2 regions of the Lactobacillus sp. 23-2 genome follow, and region 2 is predicted to be linked to the other one. Evidence: predicted binding sites of a transcription regulator. Region 2 holds the regulator's gene; the other holds the start of a gene.

Region 1 (10,851 bases), on a different contig from region 2:
GACCAGCTGGATAATCCCCCGCTTGACCATTCCCTGGGCCTTCTTGGGGTCTTCCAGCTGCTCACAGATCGCCACCTTGTAGCCCTTTTCGACCAGGGTGTTGACGTAGGAGTCAACGGCCATGTGCGGCACCCCAGCCATTGGGATCGGATTGGCTGACTTATTGGACCGGTGGGTCAGGGTCAGCTCCAGAATCTGCGAGCCCTTGACCGCGTCGTCTTCATACAATTCGTAAAAGTCCCCGACCCGGTAGAAGAGAAAGGCATCCGGGTACTGTTCCTTGATTTTGTAGTATTGCTCCATCATTGGAGTCGTGGCTTTCTTTGGCATTAAAGATCTCCCTCACGTAATTCAGTTGCCTTCTATTATACATTATTTTTCCAAACAAACGTTTATCCCGCCAACAGCAAATCCAAAAACGACAAAAAGAGCCTAGCCCAGGGCTAAGCTCTTCTTGCAGTAATTCTTTGTCTTGTTGTCTTTTCAGTCAGTTTACATCATCCCTGGTTGAGCGCCAGCGGCAGGAGCTTCTGGCTTGTCTTCTGGGATTTCAGCCACGACAGCTTCAGTGGTCAAAAGCAGGCTGGCAATTGAAGCAGCGTTTTGCAAAGCTGAACGGGTAACCTTGGTTGGGTCGATGATCCCTTCGTCAATCATGTTGACGTATTCGTCATTTGCAGCGTTGTAGCCGACTTCTGGGTCAACGTGACGCAGGTGTTCAACGACGACTGAGCCGTCCTTGCCGGCGTTTTGGGCAATTTGACGAACAGGAGCGGTCAAAGCCTTCAAAACGATGTTGATCCCGGTTTGTTCGTCTGGGGTCTCACCCTTGACTTCGCTTACGGCCTTTTCAACGTTGACCAAAGCAGTACCACCACCGGCTACGTAGCCTTCGTCAACGGCCGCGCGGGTAGCGTTCAAGGCGTCTTCAACCCGGTAGCGGCGTTCCTTCAATTCAGTTTCAGTTGCGGCACCAACGTGAATGACTGCTACACCGCCGACCAATTTAGCCAAGCGTTCTTGCAGCTTCTTCTTGTCGAAGTCGGAAGTAGTAACTTCGATTTGCTTTCTAATGGTGTCAACGCGTTCTTGGATGGCTTCCTTTGAGCCTGAGCCGTCAACGATCGTGGTTGAGTCCTTAGTAACCGTTACGCGGCGGGCTTGACCCAATTGTTCAAGCTTGGTGTCCTTGAGTTCCAGGCCAAGGTCGTCTGAGATGACCGTACCGCCAGTCAAGGCAGCGATGTCAGCCAGTTGTTCCTTGCGGCGGTCGCCAAAGCCAGGAGCCTTAACGGCAACGACGTTGAAGGTCCCGCGGATCTTGTTCAAGACCAAGGTTGGCAAAGCTTCGCCAGTTACGTCGTCAGCAATGATCAAGAGGGCACGGCCTTGTTGAACGATGCCTTGCAGCAATGGCAGAATGTCTTGGACATTGGAGATCTTCTTGTCAGTAATCAAGATGTATGGGTTTTCCAAGTCGGCTTCCATCTTGTCGTTGTCAGTTACCATGTATTGTGACAGGTAGCCGCGGTCGAATTGCATCCCTTCAACGACGCTCAATTCAGTTTCAATCCCGCGGGAGTCTTCGATGGTGATGACGCCGTCGTTGCCGACCTTTTCCATGGCGTCAGCGATCAGGTTGCCGACTTCGCTTGAAGCACTTGAAATAGAAGCAACTTGGGCAATTTGGTCCCGGCTGGAAACTTCGTGGCTGTTCTTGTGCAATTCGTCTACGGCAGCCTTGGTGGCCTTTTCAATCCCGCGGCGGATGCCAACTGGGTTAGCCCCGGCAACGACGTTCTTCATGCCTTCTTGAACGATTGCTTGGGTCAAAACCGTAGCCGTCGTCGTACCGTCACCGGCGATGTCGTTGGTCTTTGAAGCAGCTTCCGCAACCAGCTTGGCGCCCATGTTTTCGTAGTGGTCTTTCAATTCAATGGCCTTGGCGATGGTTACGCCGTCATTGGTGATGGTTGGGTTGCCGTAGCTTTGTTCCAAAACTACGTTTCTGCCCTTAGGCCCCAAAGTGGTCTTAACCGTGTTGGCCAGCTTGTCAACCCCGTTTAAAAGTGAACGTCTTGCGTCTTCTGAAAACTTAATGTCTTTTGCCATCTTTTATCTGCACTCCTTAAATTACTTAACGATTGCCAAAATGTCTTTTTCGTGCAATACCAAGTATTCTTGGCCTTCATACTTAACCTTGGTGCCAGAGTACTTGTCGTATACGACTTCATCGCCCTCTTGGACGGTCATAGGAAGCTTGCTGCCGTTTTCAGCATAAGCGCCAGCACCTACGGCAACAACCTTGCCTTGGGTTGGCTTTTCCTTAGCGTTGGAAGCAAGTACGATGCCACCAACGGTTTGTTCTTCTTCTTTCTTAACTTCAACGATCACGCGATCTCCAATTGGTTGTAACACGTTTGTCCCTCCTGAAATAATAGTCTTAATCAAAGTGTTTAGCACTCTTGTTTTCCAAGTGCTAACTTACAAGTATGATAATAAGCCCTTTTTGCAAAGAATGCAAGAAAAAAATAGCACTTTTTAGCTTCGAGTGCTAAAAAGTGTCATTTGCCTATTTATTTTGCTCATTTTCAGCCTGTTTTTCGGCCAGCTGGTCGGAGTCAAGGAAGTAGATCAAAGTCTGCAGCTCCGTAGCCAGGTCCACGTTCTGGACCCGCACGCCGCTTGGCGCAGACAAACGGATCGGGGTAAAGTTCATGATCCCCTTGATGCCAGCTTCAATCATTTCATCCGCCGTCTTTTGAGCCGTGGACTGGGGAACGGTCAGGATCGCGATGCGGATCTGCTGGTCAGCAATCTGCTTCTTCATTTCCTCCATGGAGTAGACCGGCACGCCCTGCATGATCTTGCCGGTAATCTCGGGGTTGATGTCGAAGGCACAGGAAATTCTGATATTGTTGCTGCGCTTGAAGTTGTAGTTCAACAGGGCATGGCCCAGATTGCCGACCCCGACCAGGGCCACGTTGGTCAAGGTGTCCTGGTTCAGAATCTTCTTGAAAAAGCTCAGCAGGTTCTTGACGTCATAGCCATAGCCCCGCTTGCCCAAGGCCCCAAAGTAGGAAAAGTCGCGCCGAATGGAGGCGCTGTCTACCTGCACTGCTTCCGCCAGTTCAGTTGAGGAAACCTTGTCTTTGCCTTCATCATTTAAGAGCAGCAAGTAGCGGTAGTAGAGCGGCAAGCGTTTTGCCGTAGCCTTGGGAATCTTAATTTTGCTCATAAAAAGCCTCCCATTTCATTTGTCTTGTGAATGTGAATCTCTAATCAATCACTTATTATAATAATAGTTTTTCCCGTCAGTTGACAAGATGCAATTTCACAATATTTGCTTTTACGCAAAAAATAGGACTTTTTTCACAAAATAAAATTCAATCTTTTTCCTTTATAATCCTACTGTATGATAGAATGTGACAAGGTGAAAAAAGATATGATAATTGCACAAGGACATGACTTGGAGCAGCGCTTTGGCGCGACTCCATTATTCAGCAACGTAAACTTTACAATTGAAAACAACGCCCGGATCGGCCTGGTCGGCCCCAACGGGGTCGGCAAGACCACCCTGCTCAAGATCATGACCGGCAAGCAGGAAGCGACCCACGGCGAATTTACGGTCAACAAGGGAATTGAGCTGGGCTATATTGCCCAGGAGCACGACTTTGACGAGTCAAAGTCCATCTGGGATGAAATGATTACGGTCTTCCAGCCCCTGATTGACCAAGGCAAGCAGCTGGAGCAGCTGCAGTACGCGGTCGCTGACCATCCAGAAGACCAGGACCTGCTCAAGAAGCTTGACCAGGCCCAATTCAGTTTTGAACAAGCCGGCGGATATACCTACCAAGCCGAAATGAAGTCCATGCTCAACGGCTTCAACTTCCCGCAGGCTGCTTGGCAAAAGCAGATTGCCAGCCTGTCTGGCGGGGAAAAGACCCGCTTGAGCTTCGTCAAGCTCCTGCTTAAGAAGCCGCCCTTGCTGCTTTTGGACGAACCGACCAACTACCTGGACCTGGACACCCTGGACTGGCTGGAAGCCTTCTTGAAGAACTATCCCGGCGCCATCGTCACGGTCTCCCACGACCAGTACTTCCTGGACCACCTGGCCACGCAGATCTTTGAGCTGAACCACGGGGCTTTGACCATTTTCAAGGGCAACTACAGCCAATACCTGGCCCAGCGCGAGCTGCGCGACCAGCAGCAGGAAGCCGCCTTTGAGAAGCAGCAGGAGGAAATCAAGCGCCAGGAAGAGTTCATTCAAAAGAACATCGTCAGAGCCTCCACGACCAAGCAGGCCCAAAGCCGCCGCAAGGCCCTGGAGAAGATGGACCTGATTGACCCGCCTAAGCATTCCGGCAAGGTCCGGATCAGCTTCAAGAGCGCCAGACCATCCGGCAAGGAGGTCTTGATTCTCAAGGACCTGACCATCGGCTACCCTGACAAGGTGATGCTGCGCGACATCGACTTCCAGATCAACAAGGGCGACCGGGTCGCGGTGATTGGGCCCAACGGGATTGGCAAGTCCACCCTGCTGAAGACGGTCGTCAAGCAGCTAGAGCCAAAAGGCGGCTCCATCAAGTACGGGGCCAGCCTGGACATTGGCTACTATGACCAGGAACTGCAGGGGCTGGACTACTCCAAGACGGTCATCGACACCATCTGGGACAAGCACCGGGACATGGATGAAAAAGATATCCGCTCCATCCTGGCCTCCTTCCTGTTCACGGCCAAGGACATCGACAAGAAGGTCAGCCAGCTTTCCGGCGGGCAAAGAGCCCGGCTGACCTTGACCGTCCTGTCAATGGAGCACGACAACTTCCTTTTGATGGACGAGCCAACCAACCACTTGGACATCGAGGCCAAGGAAGTCCTGGAGAAGGCGCTGGCCAGCTATGACGGCACCCTCCTCTTCGTCTCCCACGACCGCTACTTTATCAACCAGCTGGCCAACAAGATCGTTGCTGTCCGGGACGGCCACGCCAAGATCTATGAGGGCAACTACTCCTACTATCTGGATGAGAAGGCCAAGCAGGCCCAAGCCGAAGCAGAAAAGGCGCCAGCAGCCCCCCAGTCGCCGGTCAAGACCAGCGACAGCAAGCTCTCCTACCAGGAGCAGAAGAAGCGGGATTCAGAAAAGCGGAAGCTCCAGCGCCTGGTCGACCAGGCTGAACAGCAATTGGCCGAATTGGAAGCCAAGGAAGCCGACATCCAGCAACAGATGGCTGATCCAGCCATCGCCGCTGACTTCTCCAAGCTTGGCCCCCTGCAGGAAGACCTGACCGCGGTCCAGGAGGAATTGGAAAAGGTCAGCGCCCAATGGGAAGAAAATTCCCTGAAGCTGGAAGATTTTGCTTAATTGCTCATTTCCCATAAATTACTACTCAAAGTGCTCTATCAGTTGATATATCAACTGATAGAAGAATTCGCTGAGTTTAAGTTACAACTCAAAAAATAATATCTTAAACTTTGAAAAAGGCCGTAATAGTAGGCTTCTTAGACATTGAGTTGTAAGATCCTGGGAAATTAGCATTAATTTGTTCTTTTGGCTTACAATAAACAGGATTTGTTTTTAACAGATCCAAATCCGCAAAATATCAACATCAACAATCGATTAACGGCAAAAGGGCATCCCCAGTGAAGGGATGCCCTTTCGTTTGCTTATTGGCAAATAATTCTGAATTGTTTTTAGTTGTTTTCTGTAGCGTTCAATTATTATTTTTTGGCATTCTTACTGATAGTCTGCCGCGTATGGGAGTTCCAATGAAGGATCGGCATCCAGGTCCAGACCAGCAAACTTGCCTTCCTTGTACAGGTTGTAGGCCGCTGCCCCGATCATCGCCGCGTTGTCGCCGCACAATTTAAGCGGTGGCAGGACGACCTTCGGCGGCTGGGCCAAGTTCTTGATCTCCTGTTCCATCCGCTCGCGCAGGCCCAAGTTGGCGGCTACCCCGCCGCCCATGATAAAGGTCTTTGGCTGGTACTGCTTGATCGCCCGGATGGTCTTGGCCGCCAGGACGTCAACGACCGCGGCCTGGAAGCTGGCCGCCAGATCATACTTGTCCAGCTTCTGGCCAAGCTGGTCAGCATGGTGGCAGGTGTTGATGAAGGCACTCTTCAGGCCAGAGAAGGAGAAGTCGTAGTTGTCTTCGTCAATCATGGCTCTCGGGAAATTGAAAGTATCCTTGCCCTGGTGAGCCCACTGGTCAATGGTCTTGCCGGCTGGGTAGTTGATGCCCAGAACCCGGCCGATCTTGTCATAGGCTTCCCCAGCCGCGTCATCACGGGTATCGCCCACAATTTCAAAGTGGGTTGGATCCTTCAGCAAGACGATTTCAGTATGACCGCCGGAAACCTGCAGGGCCAAGGCTGGGTATGCGATCGTGTCTGCCAGCTGGCCGGCCGAAATGTGGCCCATGATGTGGTCCACGGCGATCAGCGGAATGCCTGTCGCCATTGAAGCGGCCTTAGCGGCGTTGATCCCGATCAGCAAGGCCCCAACCAATCCTGGCCCGTAAGTGACGGCGATCGCGTCAATGTCTTGCCAAGTGCAGCCGGCTTCAGCCAAAGCTTCCCGGGTAATCTGGGTAATCACTTCAATGTGGTGGCGGCTGGCCACTTCCGGAACCACCCCGCCAAAGCGGGCATGGCTCTTGATTTGGGTGGCCACGACCAGGCTCTCGATCTCTGAGCCGTTCTTGACGACTGAGGTTGAGGTTTCATCACAGGAGCTTTCAAAAGCCAGGATGCGAATGTCTTTCTTCTCGTTCAAATTCATTGCTTCTTTCTTCCTAAGTACATGATCATTTCCAAGGCGTCCATCGTTGACCCGTCAAGATGGGTATAGTAGCCTTCGCGCTTAAAATTGTCCTCAAAGCCCAAATGCCGGTAGACAGCGATTGCCCGCTGGTTGTCAACCGCGACCTCCAAAGTCAGGCGCTTGTAGCCGGCGGCTTTGGCCAGGTCGATCATCAAGCGGAGCAGGCAGCCGGCTACCCCCTGTCCTTGCCTGGCCGGAGCGACGGCAACAAAGGTAATGTGGGCCTGAACATAGCCAAAGCGCATGCCAATGGCAGCGGCCAGCTGGTCGCCGGCATAGCAGGCCAGATACAGGCAGTTTGGCTTGGCCAATTCTCTTTTAAAAGCCTCCCCATCCCAAGGGGTCGCTCCATCATAGTCTTCAGCTTCCAGGTACAGGAGCTGGCTGATCTGGCGGCGACTGGCCTCAGCCTGCCTGATCTGATAGGCCTGGCCCTTGATAATGACCTGGCGCGGCTTAAATGGCGCGACGTGCGGCGTAAACAATCCCATTTGGATCAGCTGTCTATACTTCTTCGACGTATTCGCTGTCAGGCGCGAAAGCTTGGCCGGTCTTCTTGTGCCAGTCATATTCAGCCTGGGTCCGGCGCAAGTAGTTCGGGACGGCCTGGTCAGGATCGATTGGCGCGGCTTTGGCCGCGAGGCGGCCAACCTGGCCGGCGTGCAGCAGGTTCTCGTCTCCGCTGGCAAAAATCAGCTCGCGGTCAGCCAGCTGGTCTTTGATCATTTCCATGTACTTGCTAAAGTCGCTGCCGAGGAAGATGAGCTTCTTGTCCTCCTGGTCCTTGAGCTGGTTCAAAAGCTCGCTTAAAGCATAGTGGCCGTCTGGAATGACTGCTTCAGCCTGACGGTAGGCGCCAGCGAAAAAGTTCTGGTTGCGGGCGTCAAGCGCGGGCACGACCAGGGCCTCCTGGCCGGCAAAGTTCTGGGCCAGGGCCTGCAGGGTTGAAATTCCCACCAAGTCCTTGCCTAAAATGCTGGCAAACATCTTGGCCGTGGTCAAGCCAACCCGCAGGCCGGTATATGAGCCCGGCCCAATGGCAACGGCGAAGCGGTCAATGTCTTTCAAGGACAGGCCCTGCTCTTGCAGCAGCCTGTCGATGTCGGGATCAAGGTCAACGCTGTGGTTGCGCTTGTTTGGCTCGACCGTTTCACTGATAATCTGTTCATCGTCATTCAAGGCTACGCTCAAGTCGCTGGTGGCCGTTGAAATGCTCAAAATCTTCATTAAATGGAATCCCCAATTTCTAACTTATTTTCTCAATCTGGCGTCAACGCGTGACAGGGCCTGCAGCACAAACCAGGTCACGACCATTTGAATCCAAGGAGCAATCATTTCCTTGACGATTCTAACGCCCAAAGTCTTCATAAATGGCATGTTGTACATGATGTGCAGCCACAAGGTGTTCATCCCAATGTTGCAGACGATCGTAACCATGATAGTGGCCGCGATGACCCGCCAAATCTGAACAGGCTTCTTGTAGAAGAAGAAGCCGTAGATCATTGGCCCAACGGCAGCCGTCAGCGTAAAGCCGATGAAAAAGCCGCCCATGTTGCCAAAAATAGCTGAATTGACCAGGTCGCTGATCGCACCGCCGGCAAAGCCCCAAAGCGGCCCAAACAAGTAGCCCAGCATGACGCTGCCGATAAAGCCCAAGCCGACTTGGAGCAGCTGGCTCCCGACCGTAAACTTGCCCAGGATGATCTTGATGGCAATCACCATGCCCAGCAGAATTACGTCGCGCAATTCCAGCTTGGCGCCAAACTTAACTTTGCCCAAAGTCTTTGATTCAGTCTTCAATTTGTAAATCCTCCGTGAATAAAACCGTGGCTATCGATAAATCAGAATCAAGCCTTATTAAAGCACAAAAGCGACTTTAAATCATAAAGACTTGCGCCAGGCTATCTCACAAAGGGCCATGTCGTCTTCGCCCACCTTGATCAGGTGCTGGGACAGGCACTCTTCTTGGCTGGTCCGCGTGAACTTCAGCCAGCTTTGGGCCTCATCCCCGTACTGCACTTCCTTGTCAAAGCGCAGGTCAATCCGCACGGGCACGTGCTGATTTAAAAAGTCCCGCGGCAAGGTATCAACGATCCAGTCAAAGTAGCGGCCATTGTTCATGTGGTGGTTGGTGTCTAGGTCATAATAGCGGACCCGGTAGACGTGGGAGGAGTCATACGCTTCCAGTGGCCGCAGGCGCTTAAAGCGCGGCAGTTTGGCCAGCTTCGGCGCTCCAATCCCCTTGACCAAGTCTGGGTCCGTCGGCAGCATCTTGCGCAGCTTAAGGTCAAACAGAACCCACTGGCTACGCACCGTCAGCAATTCGTTGCCTTCAAGGTCCTCCATGCCAAAGTCCCGGTAGCAGAGAAAGCGGTTGTAGCCAGCCGCCTCTGTCCAGGCCTTGACCGCCTCCAGGGCTTTTGGCAGACGCTTGACGTGGAACTCATACTGGGTGACGACCCAGCCGCGTCCCTGCTCATTCATGGCCTTGGCGCTGCCTAGAGTATTGGCCAGCTGGGCTTCGGAAACCTCCATCAGCATGTTGATCATGGTCGTCAGCTTTAAGCGCTTGGTCTCATCGCAGTCATCATACTGCACCCGGTAATCCTTGTAAAACTTCATTGCATGCCTCATCTTGATTGCAATCTAATCTTTAGTTTAGCACAAGCCAAAAGCACTACTTCTGGTGGTAGCGGTCATAAAGCTCGTTTTTGGAAACCTTGTTCTCCTTGGCCACCTGCTTGATGGCGTCCTTCTTGGACACGCCCTTTTCAGTCAGCTCCTGCACCAGCTTGACCAGGTCATCCCAGCTCAGGGCTTGGACTGCTTCAGTGGCCGGAGCAACGAGCACGACGAATTCACCCCGGGGAGCGACTTCCTGGAAGTGGTCCAGCACTTCCTGAATCCTCCCGCGAACGAATTCTTCATGAATCTTGGTCAATTCCCGGGCACATACGATCTGCCGGTCCGGGCCAAAAACCGCCGCGGCCGTTTCCAAGGTCTTGACCAGGCGGTGGGGCGCCTCATAGAAAATCGAGGTGGCCATGGCCTGCTTCATCTGCTCAAAATAGGGCTTTTGCTGGCTGCTCTTGCGCGGCAAAAAGCCATAGTAGGTAAAGGGCTGGGCGTCAAAGCCGGAAGCGATCAAGGCCGTCGCGAAAGCGGACGGACCTGGCAGCGGAACGACTGGAATGTCGTTTTTGATGCATTCCTGGACCAAAATAAAGCCGGGATCAGAAATGACCGGCATTCCGGCATCACTGATTTCGGCAATCACGGCCCCTTCCCGCATCAACTTGATGAGCTCTGGCGCCTTTTCCTTGGAGTTGAACTTGTGGAAGGCCACCATCTTGTTGTGGATGCCCAACCGGTCCAGCATGATCCCGCTGGTCCGGGTGTCTTCGGCGGCGATATAGTCAGCTTGCTGCAGGACCTTCTTGGCCCGAATGGTCATGTCCTCCAGGTTGCCGATTGGCGTTGGCACCAAGTAGAGCTTGCCTGCCTGTTCATCCCCGTAGCTGCTTTGAATCTGCATTATTTGTGACCTGTCTTCTTTCCAAAATTATCTAAAATGTCCAGGCAAAACATGCAATCGGCGCTTGGATCCTTGTGGGTGCCATAGTACATGTTGCAGATATGGTAACCCGACTTGTAGATCTGCTTCAAGGTTTCAATGCCGCTTGGCGTCTTGCCCTCATGCTCCGGACGGTTGACGGACATCTTGTCCAGTTTCTCGCGCAGGAGCTGGTTTTCAACTTTTAATTCCGTGTTTTCCTTCAGCGTCTCCAGCACTTCCTGCTGCAGGGAAGAGATGCTCTTCACCATGCGCTCCATCTGCTGCTGAAGCTGCTGCAATTTTGAATATGGATCCATTCCGTTACCTGCCTTCATTTCTGCCGCTGCAAGGCCAAATAGTCCAAGCTGCTTAAAAAGTTCACGTTGCTCTGCCGCATCTGGTCGATTTTCATCAAGTCGGTCAACAGGCTGGCCGCGACCGGCCGCAGGGCAGCCTGGTCCAGGTCCTC
Region 2 (10,851 bases):
GTTGGACAGGGTCTGGGCCTGCACCCCTTGCGACGCGTCCACAACCAGCAAGGCCCCTTCACAGGCTGCCAAAGACCGGGAAACTTCGTAAGAGAAGTCGACGTGTCCTGGGGTGTCGATCAAGTGGAAGATATAGTCTTCACCGTCTTTGGCGTGGTACTTGACCTGCACCGAGTTCATCTTGATGGTAATCCCTCTCTGGCGTTCCAGTGGCATGTCATCCAGCATCTGATTCTTCAGTTGCCGCTTTGATACCGTATCCGTCAGTTCCAGAATCCGGTCGGCAATGGTCGATTTGCCGTGGTCGACGTGGGCCACGATCGAAAAGTTGCGGATGTGCTGCTGATAATCTTTGAGTTTTGCTAAATCCATGTGTTTTCTCGCATCCTTATCTAATACCTAACTATTATAACTGAATTTGCCGGCCTTGTCCCCTATTAGTCCTGACCGCGAAAAAAGCCCGGCTTTGTTGCCAAAGCCAGGCTTAATCAATCTATTCGCTTGTTTAGCTGAGCTTGTCCTTCAAACGCTCAAAGAAGCCCTTTTCCTGCGGAGCGATTGAGCCGCCGGAGGCCTTGACGAATTCAAGCAAAGCCTTGCGCTGCGCTTCGTTGATGTTCTTAGGGATCACGATCTCAACCGTGGTGATCTGGTCGCCAGGCTCGCCCCCGCGCAGGCTTGGAACGCCCTTCTGCTTCAAGGTGAACTTCTGGTTTGGCTGAGTCCCGGCTGGGATCTTCAGCTTGGCATCCCCGTAAACCGTCTTGATGTTGATCTCATCGCCCAAGGTAGCTTGGGCAAAAGAGATCGGCACGGTCGTGTAAATGGTCTGCCCGCGTCTGGTAAAGTCCTTGCTTGGACGAACCCGGAAGACGATGTAAAGATCCCCGTAAGGGCCGCCGTTCTTCCCGGCTTCGCCTTGCCCGGCCAGGCGGATCTGCTGGCCGTCATCGATGCCGGCTGGCACCTTGACCTGCAGGGTCTGCTTCTTGTCGACCGTCCCTGCCCCGTGGCAACTCTTGCATGGGTGCTGGATGATGAAGCCGCGGCCTGAGCACTTGTCACAGGTGGTTTGCCGCTGAATCATGCCCAAGACGGATCTTTGGGTAATCGTCATCATCCCGCTGCCGCCGCACTTGTCACAGGTGATTGGGTGGGTACCCTTTTCAGCACCGTTGCCGCCGCAAGTCTCACAAGTCGTGCTCCGGGTGTAGGTAATATCGGTCGTCTTGCCCTTGATCGCATCCATGAAGTCAATGGTCATGGTGTAGTCCAGGTCCTGACCACGCTGTGGCGCCGTCGGGTCGACTCTTTGCCGGCTGGCACCACCGCCGAAGAAGCTGTTGAAGATGTCGCCAAAATCATCGAAACCAGCGCCACCGAAGCCTTGGCCTCCAAAGCCTTGGCCACCGAAGCCCTGACCATTCATGCCTGCCTGGCCGAACTGGTCGTATTGCTGTCTCTTTTGCTGGTCATGCAAAACTTCATAAGCTTCGTTGACTTCCTTGTATTTTTCTTCCGCACCGGGTTCATGGTTTAAGTCTGGGTGATACTTCTTGGCCAGCTTGCGGTATGCCTTGCTGATCTCAGCATCGCTGGCATCACGGCTGACGCCCAAAATATCATAGTAATCCCGATTTGCTGCCATCTATCTTTACGCTCCTTCTTGTTAACAAAAGAAAAGAACTACTTCATGCAGTTCTTCTCCTTTTGTTCAATTATAGTCGCTTTACTTGTTTGGGTCTACCTTGGTGAAGTCGCCGTCAACAGTGTCGCCGTTGCTACCATTGCTGCCGCCATTGGCTGGGCCTTGTGGGCCGGCTTGACCATTTTGCCCGTTTTGGGCGTTTTGTTGGTAAAGCTTGACTGCCAATTCTTGAGCAACCTTGGTCAAGGCGTCCTTCTTGTTCTTCATTTCGTCCAGGTTGTTGTCCTTTTGGGCCTTCTTCAGGTCTTCCAGAGCGTCCTTGACTGGCTTAGCATCGCTTTCAGGCAACTTGCCGTCGACTTCCTTCAAAGTCTTTTCGGTTTGGAAGATCAGGCTGTCAACTTCGTTTCTGAGGTCGACTTCTTCCTTCTTCTTGTTGTCTTCTTCAGCGTGCTCTTCGGCTTCCTTCTTCATTCTTTCGATTTCTTCATCTGACAAGCCAGAAGCTGATTGGATCGTAATCTTTTGTTCCTTGCCAGTCCCCATGTCCTTGGCTGAAACGTTGACGATCCCGTTCTTGTCGATGTCGAAGGTAACTTGAATTTGTGGCACGCCACGTGGAGCGGCTGGAATGTCAGTCAATTCAAAGCGGCCCAAGGTCTTGTTGTCAGCTGCCATTGGCCGTTCACCTTGCAGAACGTGGATGTCAACGGCTGGCTGGTTGTCAGCTGCGGTTGAGAAGATTTGGCTCTTGGAAGTTGGGATGGTGGTGTTTCTGTCGATCAGCTTGGTGAAGACCCCGCCCATGGTTTCAATCCCAAGTGACAATGGGGTAACGTCCAGCAAAACGATGTCCTTAACGTCACCAGAGATTACCCCGCCTTGGATAGCGGCACCCAAAGCAACGGCTTCGTCTGGGTTGATTGAGTGGTCTGGTTCCTTGCCAGCCCATTGCTTAACGGCTTCTTGCACGGCTGGAATCCGGGTTGAGCCACCGTTCAAGATCACCTTGTCAATGTCGCCAACTGACAGGCCAGCGTCACGCAAAGCGTTGTCAAATGGGATCTTGGTTCTTTGAACCAGGTCGTCAGTCAGTTCGTTGAACTTAGCCCGGGTCAGGTCTGCTTCCAGGTGCAGAGGACCTGCTTCACCGGCTGAGATGAATGGCAGGGAAATGTGGGTTGAAGATACGCCTGACAAGTCCTTCTTGGCCTTTTCAGCGGCATCCTTCAAGCGTTGCATTGCCATCTTGTCCTTTGACAGGTCAACGCCGTTTTCTTCCTTGAAGCCAGCTACCAGCCAGTCGATGATCTTGTTGTCAAAGTCGTCACCACCCAGGTGGGTGTCACCGTTGGTTGACAGAACTTGGAAGACGCCATCGCCCAACTGCAGGACGGAAACGTCGAAGGTACCACCACCAAGGTCGTAGACCAAGACCTTTTCGTCGTCTTCATCCTTGTCCAGACCGTAAGCCAAAGCTGAAGCAGTTGGTTCGTTGATGATCCGCTGCACGTTGAGGCCCGCGATCTTGCCGGCGTCCTTGGTTGCTTGCCGCTGAGCGTCGTTGAAGTAGGCTGGAACGGTAATAACCGCGTCAGTAACCGGCTCACCCAAGTAGTCTTCTGAGAACTTCTTGATGTATTGCAGGATCATAGCGGAGATTTCTTGTGGGGTGTAGGCCTTGTCGCCGACCTTCACCTTGTAGTCAGCTTCACCCATGTGCCGCTTGATGGAAACGATCGTGTTCGGGTTGGTGATCGCTTGCCGCTTGGCAACTTCACCGACTTGAATCTCGCCATCCTTAAAGGCAACTACTGAAGGGGTGGTTCTAGCCCCTTCCGGGTTGGTGATAATCTTTGGTTCTTTGCCTTCCAAAACTGCAACTGCTGAGTTGGTCGTACCCAAGTCAATCCCAATAACTTTTGACATGTTTTGCTCTCCTTGTTAGATTGAATAATTTCGAATAAATTGCTTGATTGCTGTCTTATTGTGCCACGACAACCATGGCTGGCCGCAGGGTCCGGTCCTTGTAGACGTAGCCCTTCTGCAGAACCTGCACGACGTGGTCTTTTTGATCATCATTCTCAGCTGGCACGCTTTGTACCGCCTGATGCAATGTCGGATCAAACTTCTCGCCTTCAGCCTTGATTTCTTCAATGCCGTTGTCCTTCAAGGCTCTGACCAGACCTTCCAGGGTCATTTCAATCCCCTTCTTGAGCTGGCCGGAAACTTCATCATCGGCTTTGACGGCTAAGGCTCTTTCCAAGTTGTCCACGCTTGGCAGGATGTCCTTGCCCAGGCGCTGGGACTCGTACTTGACCAGGTTGGCTCTTTCCTTGCTGTAGCGGCGCTGGGCATTCTGCTGCTCGGCCTCGCTTCTCAGGTACTTGTCTTCCAGCTCCTTGTTCTTGGCGGTCAGCTCTGCAAGCTGCTTTTGCAAGTCAGCCAGCTCGTCCTTCTTTGGATCTTGCTTGGCCGCCGGCTTGGTCTTCTTTGCCTTGGCGGCATGTTTCTTGTCTTGCTTTGTTTGCTTGTCTGCTTGAGTCAAGTCTTTCTCGCTTGGAAATTCTTCCTTACTCACGACAAACCTCCTTATTTAAATCTGCCATAGTAGTCCAGCAATTTTCTTGCCAATTCCTGCCTGAAGAATTCCATCAGGCCAATCATTTCGGAATATGGCATATTGCGCGGACCCAGTAGTGCGATCGTCCCATGGCCATATTTGCCTACGCTGTATTCAGCGGTAACCAGGCTGAAATTGCGGAGCAGGTCGCTGGGCAATTCAGTCCCGAGGCGGACGTGGACTGGATAGCGCTTGGAATCCCCGTTTTCGTCCTCATCCCCGATGTCGATCAGTTCGCCGACCAGACTGTCGGTGTTGATCAGCTGATACAGGGACTTGATGTCGTCAATATCGCTCTTGTCGGTGTTGTTCAACAGGTTCAGCTGGCCATCGACGTAAAGCTGCTCACTGGCAGCTTCCTTGATCACTGATTCCAAAAGCTCCAGGAATTCTGGCACGTTCTTGCCCACGATGTTGCTGCTGGACAAGGCTTGGAAAGTTTCTTTATTGATCTCGCCCAAGCTCTTGCCAACCAGCTGGTCGTTGATCAGCCGCACCGCCCGCTCAATCTCATCGCCTGAGATGTGGCGCGGCAAGGTGTAGAGCTGATTCTTGACCCCGCCGTCAGAAGTGACCAGGATGGCCATCACCTGCCGGGGCGCCAGGGGCACGATCCGAAAGCCCGTGATCCTGACCCCTCTGGCCTCTGGCCCTTCCGCGAAGGCCGTGTAGTCGGTCAGATCAGACAGGATCTTGGCTGCTTCCTTGACGATCTCGTCAACTTGGTTGAACGGCTGGTCAAACTGGGAGCCGATCTGGGTATAGACGGCTTCCGGCAGCCGGAGGGGCTGAACCAGGTTGTCCAAGTAATATCGATAGCCTTCTGTTGAAGGAATCCGGCCGCTGGAGGAGTGGGTCTTCTCGATCAGCCCCGCCTCTTCCAAGACCGCCATTTCATTGCGGATAGTCGCACTGGATACTTTGATCGGCAATTGATTCATGACCGTCTTTGACCCCACAGGCTCGTGGGTCTTGGTAAAGTCCTGAATGATTGTCTTTAGTATAAGTTCTTGACGTTCGGTCAACATAATTATCGCCCTCACATTTAGCACTCACATCTTCCAGGTGCTAACATGGTATAGATTAACAAGAAATTAGCAGTTAGTCAAGCTGAATGCTAATTTTTTTCGAAGAAAAAAGAGCCAAGCAATATTGGCTCTTTTTATCTTATTTTGCATAGCATCCTATTCGACCGTTTGGTCAAAATAAGCTTCCGCATTAATGCGATCCTGCTTAAGCTGAGCGACCAGGCCGTCAAGGCTGGCAAATTTCAGCTCATCCCTGAGGTACTTGTACCAGGCAATCGTGATGGTCTCCCCGTAGATATCCTGGTCAAAGTCAAAAAGATTGGACTCAATGTAGATCTGCTTTTCATCGTTGAACATGACATTGTAGCCCACGCTGGTCATTGACTCATACCACCGGTCCTTGACCCGAGTCATAGTCGCGTACACGCCAATCTTTGGCAGCACCTTGGGCCAGTCCATGGACAGATTAGCCGTTGGATAGCCCAGCTTGTGGCCATTGCGGAAGCCATGAACGACTTTGCCGCTGGTCGTGTACGGGTGGCCTAAAAGCTCCGTGGCCAAAGTCAGATCGCCCTTTTTGATGGCCTCCCTGATCTCGGTTGACCCGATCTTCTGTCCTTCAAAAATCTGCTTGGGCAAGACCTTGATCGCAAAGCGGCCCTTGGCAAACTTTGGCAGATTGGTCATATTGGCCACGTCTTTTGATCCATAGGTATAGTCAAAGCCGGCGACGACCGTGTCTGCCTGCAGCTTCATGATGATCCGGTCCACAAAATCCTGCGGGGCCAGCTGGCTGAATTGCCTGGTAAACTGCATGATCACCAGGTAATCCACGCCAATCTTTTCCATTTCATGGACCTTCTCATCCGGTGAGTTCAAGTAGGCAAATTTTTTTACGCCCGCGTAGACTTCTTTCGGGTGGCGGTCAAAGGTCAAGACCATCAACGGCAGGTCCTTTTGGTCAGCTTCTGAGCGCGCTTCGGCGATCAGGCGCTGGTGACCAATGTGCACCCCGTCGAAAAAGCCCAAGGCCAGAACGACTGGTCCATCCGTCAGCGGCTGGTCAATCGGATAGCTGATGTTAATTGTTTTCAAACTAGATCCCTCAATTACTCATTACTTAGCAGCATCAAATCCGGACAGTAGGTCGCGCCACCTTTTGCCCGATAAATCGCTTTAACTCTATTATTGTACCGCAAAGCGACCTTGTCTGCATCAGCCTTGAGCTTGATCCAGGCCCCATTTTGCACTTGCTTCCAGCTTTGTTCGTCCAGATCTACCGTTTGGTAGTCCTTGAAAAAAGCATCGATTGGCTGCAGATACTGATCAATCTGTTCCAGATGCTTTTCCAGTTCATCCAAAGTCACGGCCTGCTGCAGATCAAAACCGGAGCTGGCCGTCCGCCGCAAGCGGGTCATGACCGCTGGGACGCCCAATTTTTCGCCCAGATCATTGACCAGGCTTCTGACATAGGTTCCCTTAGAGCAGGCAACCTTAAATGCAAAGCTTTCTCTTGCCTGCGCTTCATCCCACTTGGGCTTTCCAACCAGCTCGTAGCTGGCCACGTGCACCGCGCGGGCGGGCCGCTCAACCGGAATCCCGGCTCTGGCGTACTCATAGAGGCGCTTGCCATTGACTTTGACGGCTGAATAGATTGGGGGCAGCTGGCTGATGTCACCCGTAAGCTGCTTCATTCCTGCCTGAATTTCCGCGCTGGTAAAGGGCCGGGCCAGCCTGGCCGTCTTGGTGACGGTCCCGTCCAAGTCGTAAGAGTCGGTCGCTTCCCCAAACATTCCCTCGCCCTCATAGGCTTTTGGCCGCTCATGCATCAATTCGATCAGCTTGGTTGCCTGGCCGACGGCAATTGGCAAGACGCCAGTCACGCTGGGATCCAGGGTGCCGGCATGGCCAATCTTTCTGGTGTGCAGGATTTTGCGCAGCTTATAGACCACGTCCCCGCTGGTCATGCCCGCGTCCTTGTCGATTACAATGATTCCGTTATACATGTCTTGTCCTCGCCTCAATTTCCTGTTCATGTTTTCTCCAGCAAAAAAGCGCCCTGAGGCGCTTTGCTGCTTATTTTCTTCAATTCCGACTTTTAGCGATCTTCCTCTTGCTTGTGCAAGTCAGCAATCAACTGGTCGATCTTGCTCCCGTAGATCGCGGACTGGTCCCGCTTGAAGATCAATTCTGGAACCTTGTAGACCGTCAGCACTTGCCCGAGCAAGTGGCGCATGGTCCCCTTGGCCTTTTCCAGACCAATTTCCGCGTCCTTCTGCTTTTCCGCATCATCGGTCAGCAGACTGTAGTAGACGGTCGCGTAAGAAAAGTCGTTGCTGCATTCAACGGCGGTAAAAGTTACCCCGCTGACGCGCGGATCACGAATGTCGCGGCGGATGATCTTGGTCAGTTCACGCAGGATCTCGCCTTCGACGCGTCCTTTTCTATGCTTCATTGCAACCTCCGTTAGCTAGGCTTAACTTCTTGCATCTCGTAGGCTTCAAGCTGGTCGCCGACCTTGATGTCGTTGAACTTCTCAATGGTCAAGCCACAGTCAAAGCCTGCCTTGACTTCCTTGACGTCATCCTTGAAGCGGCGCAGGGATGCAACCTTGCCGTCGTACTTGACGACGCCATCGCGAATTACCCGGATGCCGGCATCTGAGTTGACATAGCCGTTGTCAACAAAAGCACCGGCAATCGTCCCGATCTTGGAAACCTTCCAAGTCTCGCGGACAGTCAGGTTGCCGATTACCTTTTCTTCATAAGTTGGTTCCAGCATCCCTTGCATAGCGGCCTTAACGTCATCGATTGCTTTGTAGATGATGCTGTACAGGCGGATGTCGACCCCTTCTTGGGCAGCCTGGCTCTTGGCCATGGCCGTTGGCCGGACGTTGAACCCAATGATCAGGGCGTTTGAAGCGCTGGCCAGGGTAACGTCGCTTTCGTTGATGGCACCAACGCCAGAGTGGATAATATTGACGCGGACGCCTTCAACGTCAATCTTTTGGAAGGATTGAGCCAAGGCTTCAGCGGAGCCTTGCACGTCAGCCTTCAAAACGATGTCGACTGACTTCATGCTTTCCCGCTTCATCGTGTCAAACAGGTTGTCCAGAGTGACGTGCTGCACGTTTTCACGCTGCTTTTGCAGAGCTTGTTGGGCACGGGCTTCACCAACCGCGCGGGCCGTCTTTTCATCTTCAAAGACGACCAGCTTGTCGGCTGATTCCGGCACGTCGTTCAAGCCAGTGATTTCGACCGGCATGGATGGCGTGGCCTTCTTGACTTGGCGGCCCTTGTCGTTGGTCATGGTCCGCACGCGGCCGAAGGTGTCGCCGACAACGATTGGGTCACCAACGTGCAGGGTCCCTTGCTGGATCAAAACGTCGGCAACTGGGCCCTTGCCCCGTGACAAACGGGCCTCAACTACCGTCCCGATCGCCTTTTGCTTAGGATCTGCCTTCAGTTCCAGCATGTCGGCTTCCAGAATGATGTTTTCCAAAAGCTCATCAATGCCCAGGCCAGTCTTGGCTGAAATGTCAACGAAGATCGTGGAGCCGCCGTAGGCTTCTGGAATCAATTCGTAGTTCATCAGCTGCTCAGTGACGTGCTGCGGGTTGGCGCCTGGCTTGTCCATCTTGTTGATGGCCACGATGATTGGCACGCCCGCGCTCTTAGCGTGGTCGATGGCTTCAATAGTCTGTGGCATAACCCCGTCGTCAGCCGCAACGATCAAAACAACGATGTCCGTGATTTCAGCCCCGCGGGCACGCATGCTTGAGAAGGCCGCGTGGCCTGGCGTGTCCAGGAAAGTGATCAAGCGGTCGTTGATGCGGACTTGGTAGGCACCAATGCTCTGCGTAATCCCGCCGGCTTCATGTTCTGAAACCCGGGTGTGGCGCAAGCGGTCCAGCAAGGTCGTCTTACCGTGGTCAACGTGACCCATGATGGTAACTACTGGCGGACGGACGGTTTGGTTCTTGGATTCCTTGGAAGCTTCCATTTCCTGTTCAAAAATGTTGTCGATGTCGGAAATGTCTTCGTGAACCTTTTCAACTGCTTCAATGCCGTAGTCGGCTGCCAGCAGTTCGATCGTGTCCTTGTCCAGGGACTGGTTTTGGTTGGTCATGATCCCCAGCATGAAGAGCTTCTTCACGATTTCCGCTGGCTCGCGGTGGAGGATCTTGCCCAGGTCCTGGGCATTCATGCCAACTTCATATTCAAAGCTTTCTGGCAATGGCCGTTCCTTTCTTTGAGTAGGCTGCTTCTTCGGCTGCGCGCTTTGCTGATGCTTCTTGTTCTTCTTCTTGCGGCGCTCGGCCCGGTCTGAATGGCTGTGATCTGGCTGGAAGTCGGCATTTTGGCCCTTGCGGCCTGGCTTGCCGCCCCGGCGGCGGTTGTCCTTGCTTGGCTCTGGCGCAGCCATTGGCGCTGCGGAAAAGTCTGGTCTTTGGCTGCCGCTGCTTGGCCGCTTGCTTGGACGGCTTGCATGTCTGCGTTCGCCGTTGCCGCGGGAGCGGTTTTCAGAAGGAGTCTCATTTTGCTTCATGCGGGCTGGAGACGGCTTAAGGATCTTCGGGCCTCTAACCTTTGAGCTGGATGCTGATGCTGAAGCAGCTGCCGGCTCGCTCTCAGCCTTCTTGGCTGCCGGAGCTTCTTGAGCTGGCTTGTTCAAGTTCTTTTGGTATTCTTTGCGCGCTGCTTGGCTTTGTTCATTCAAATGAACTTCTTCAACGCGCTGCTTTTGCTTCAAATTCTTGAGCAGGTCGCGGGCTGCCGGGCGGCGGCTGCCATTGCCTTGACCGCCGTTTGACCGGTTGCCGCGGCGCTTTCCTGGCTTCTTATTTGCCGGCTTCTTTTCGCCCTTGCGGATCGCGTGAACGGAAATCTTCAGCTTGCCTGGCTTGCCCTTCTTTTCATCCTTGCTGTCCATGCCCAATTCTTTTGAAGATTCATTAACTTGTTTTTTGGTCATCAGATCACACTCCTTCTTTAATCTTTGCTTGCAGGGCCTTGGCAAAGCCGGAGTCGGTCAATGCCAAGACCTTGCGCTGTTTGCCAATAGCCTGGGAAAGCTCCTCTGAGCTGAAGGCAGCCACCAGCGGTACCGGATGCTGCTTCAGAGCGCTCCTCACTTCCTCTTGACCATTGTCTGCCAAGTCATTCGCGATGATTACGCATTTTGCCTTGCCCTTTTTGATGGCACCAACGACGATCTCCGTCCCAGAGACCAGCTTGCGTGCTCTGGTGGCCAAGCCGAGCAGGTTTAATGCTTTTTGTCGATTGTTAATTATTTTTTATCACCAAATAATTCTTTTCTAGCCTTCTGGTGATCAACATAGGCAAAGAGTTCCTGGTAAAAATCATCCGCGATCTTTACCCCCAGGCTGCGGTCCAAGACCTTGGACTTCTTCGCGGCCTCAATCTTCTCTGGCTCCAAAGAAACGTATGCTCCCCGGCCAGCCTTCTTTCCCGTTGGATCAACAGAAACGTTCTTGTCCTTGTCAACGACGATGCGGACCAGTTCTTTCTTGGGCTGCATCGTATCGGTCA

What was found. The regulator HrcA, encoded in region 2, represses chaperone genes, less so after heat shock. The targets are predictions, from matches to a motif close to TTAGCACTCNNNNNNNNNGAGTGCTAA.
Region 1: the regulator HrcA is predicted to act here: its motif matches at 2,457-2,483, upstream of groES (co-chaperone GroES).

Annotation. Positions count from the first base shown of each region.
Region 1 is NZ_JAOQBX010000009.1:30,701-41,551, forward strand. Features, by position in the region: gene mutS (DNA mismatch repair protein MutS) at 1-330, opposite strand, end outside; gene groL (chaperonin GroEL) at 493-2,112, opposite strand; gene groES (co-chaperone GroES) at 2,134-2,418, opposite strand; gene OCH80_RS05130 (redox-sensing transcriptional repressor Rex) at 2,573-3,238, opposite strand; gene OCH80_RS05135 (ABC-F family ATP-binding cassette domain-containing protein) at 3,446-5,365, shown strand; gene tsaD (tRNA (adenosine(37)-N6)-threonylcarbamoyltransferase complex transferase subunit TsaD) at 5,738-6,778, opposite strand; gene OCH80_RS05145 (GNAT family N-acetyltransferase) at 6,781-7,317, opposite strand; gene tsaB (tRNA (adenosine(37)-N6)-threonylcarbamoyltransferase complex dimerization subunit type 1 TsaB) at 7,331-8,053, opposite strand; gene OCH80_RS05155 (folate family ECF transporter S component) at 8,078-8,626, opposite strand; gene OCH80_RS05160 (acyl-[acyl-carrier-protein] thioesterase) at 8,708-9,448, opposite strand; gene rsmI (16S rRNA (cytidine(1402)-2'-O)-methyltransferase) at 9,504-10,361, opposite strand; gene yabA (DNA replication initiation control protein YabA) at 10,361-10,699, opposite strand; gene OCH80_RS05175 (DNA polymerase III subunit delta) at 10,714-10,851, opposite strand, start outside.
Region 2 is NZ_JAOQBX010000001.1:82,490-93,340, forward strand. Features, by position in the region: gene lepA (translation elongation factor 4) at 1-372, opposite strand, end outside; gene dnaJ (molecular chaperone DnaJ) at 506-1,648, opposite strand; gene dnaK (molecular chaperone DnaK) at 1,730-3,577, opposite strand; gene grpE (nucleotide exchange factor GrpE) at 3,633-4,229, opposite strand; gene hrcA (heat-inducible transcriptional repressor HrcA) at 4,241-5,299, opposite strand; gene ribF (riboflavin biosynthesis protein RibF) at 5,456-6,394, opposite strand; gene truB (tRNA pseudouridine(55) synthase TruB) at 6,409-7,305, opposite strand; gene OCH80_RS00365 (ribosome-binding factor A) at 7,398-7,754, opposite strand; gene infB (translation initiation factor IF-2) at 7,766-10,273, opposite strand; gene OCH80_RS00375 (ribosomal L7Ae/L30e/S12e/Gadd45 family protein) at 10,278-10,562, opposite strand; gene rnpM (RNase P modulator RnpM) at 10,589-10,851, opposite strand, start outside.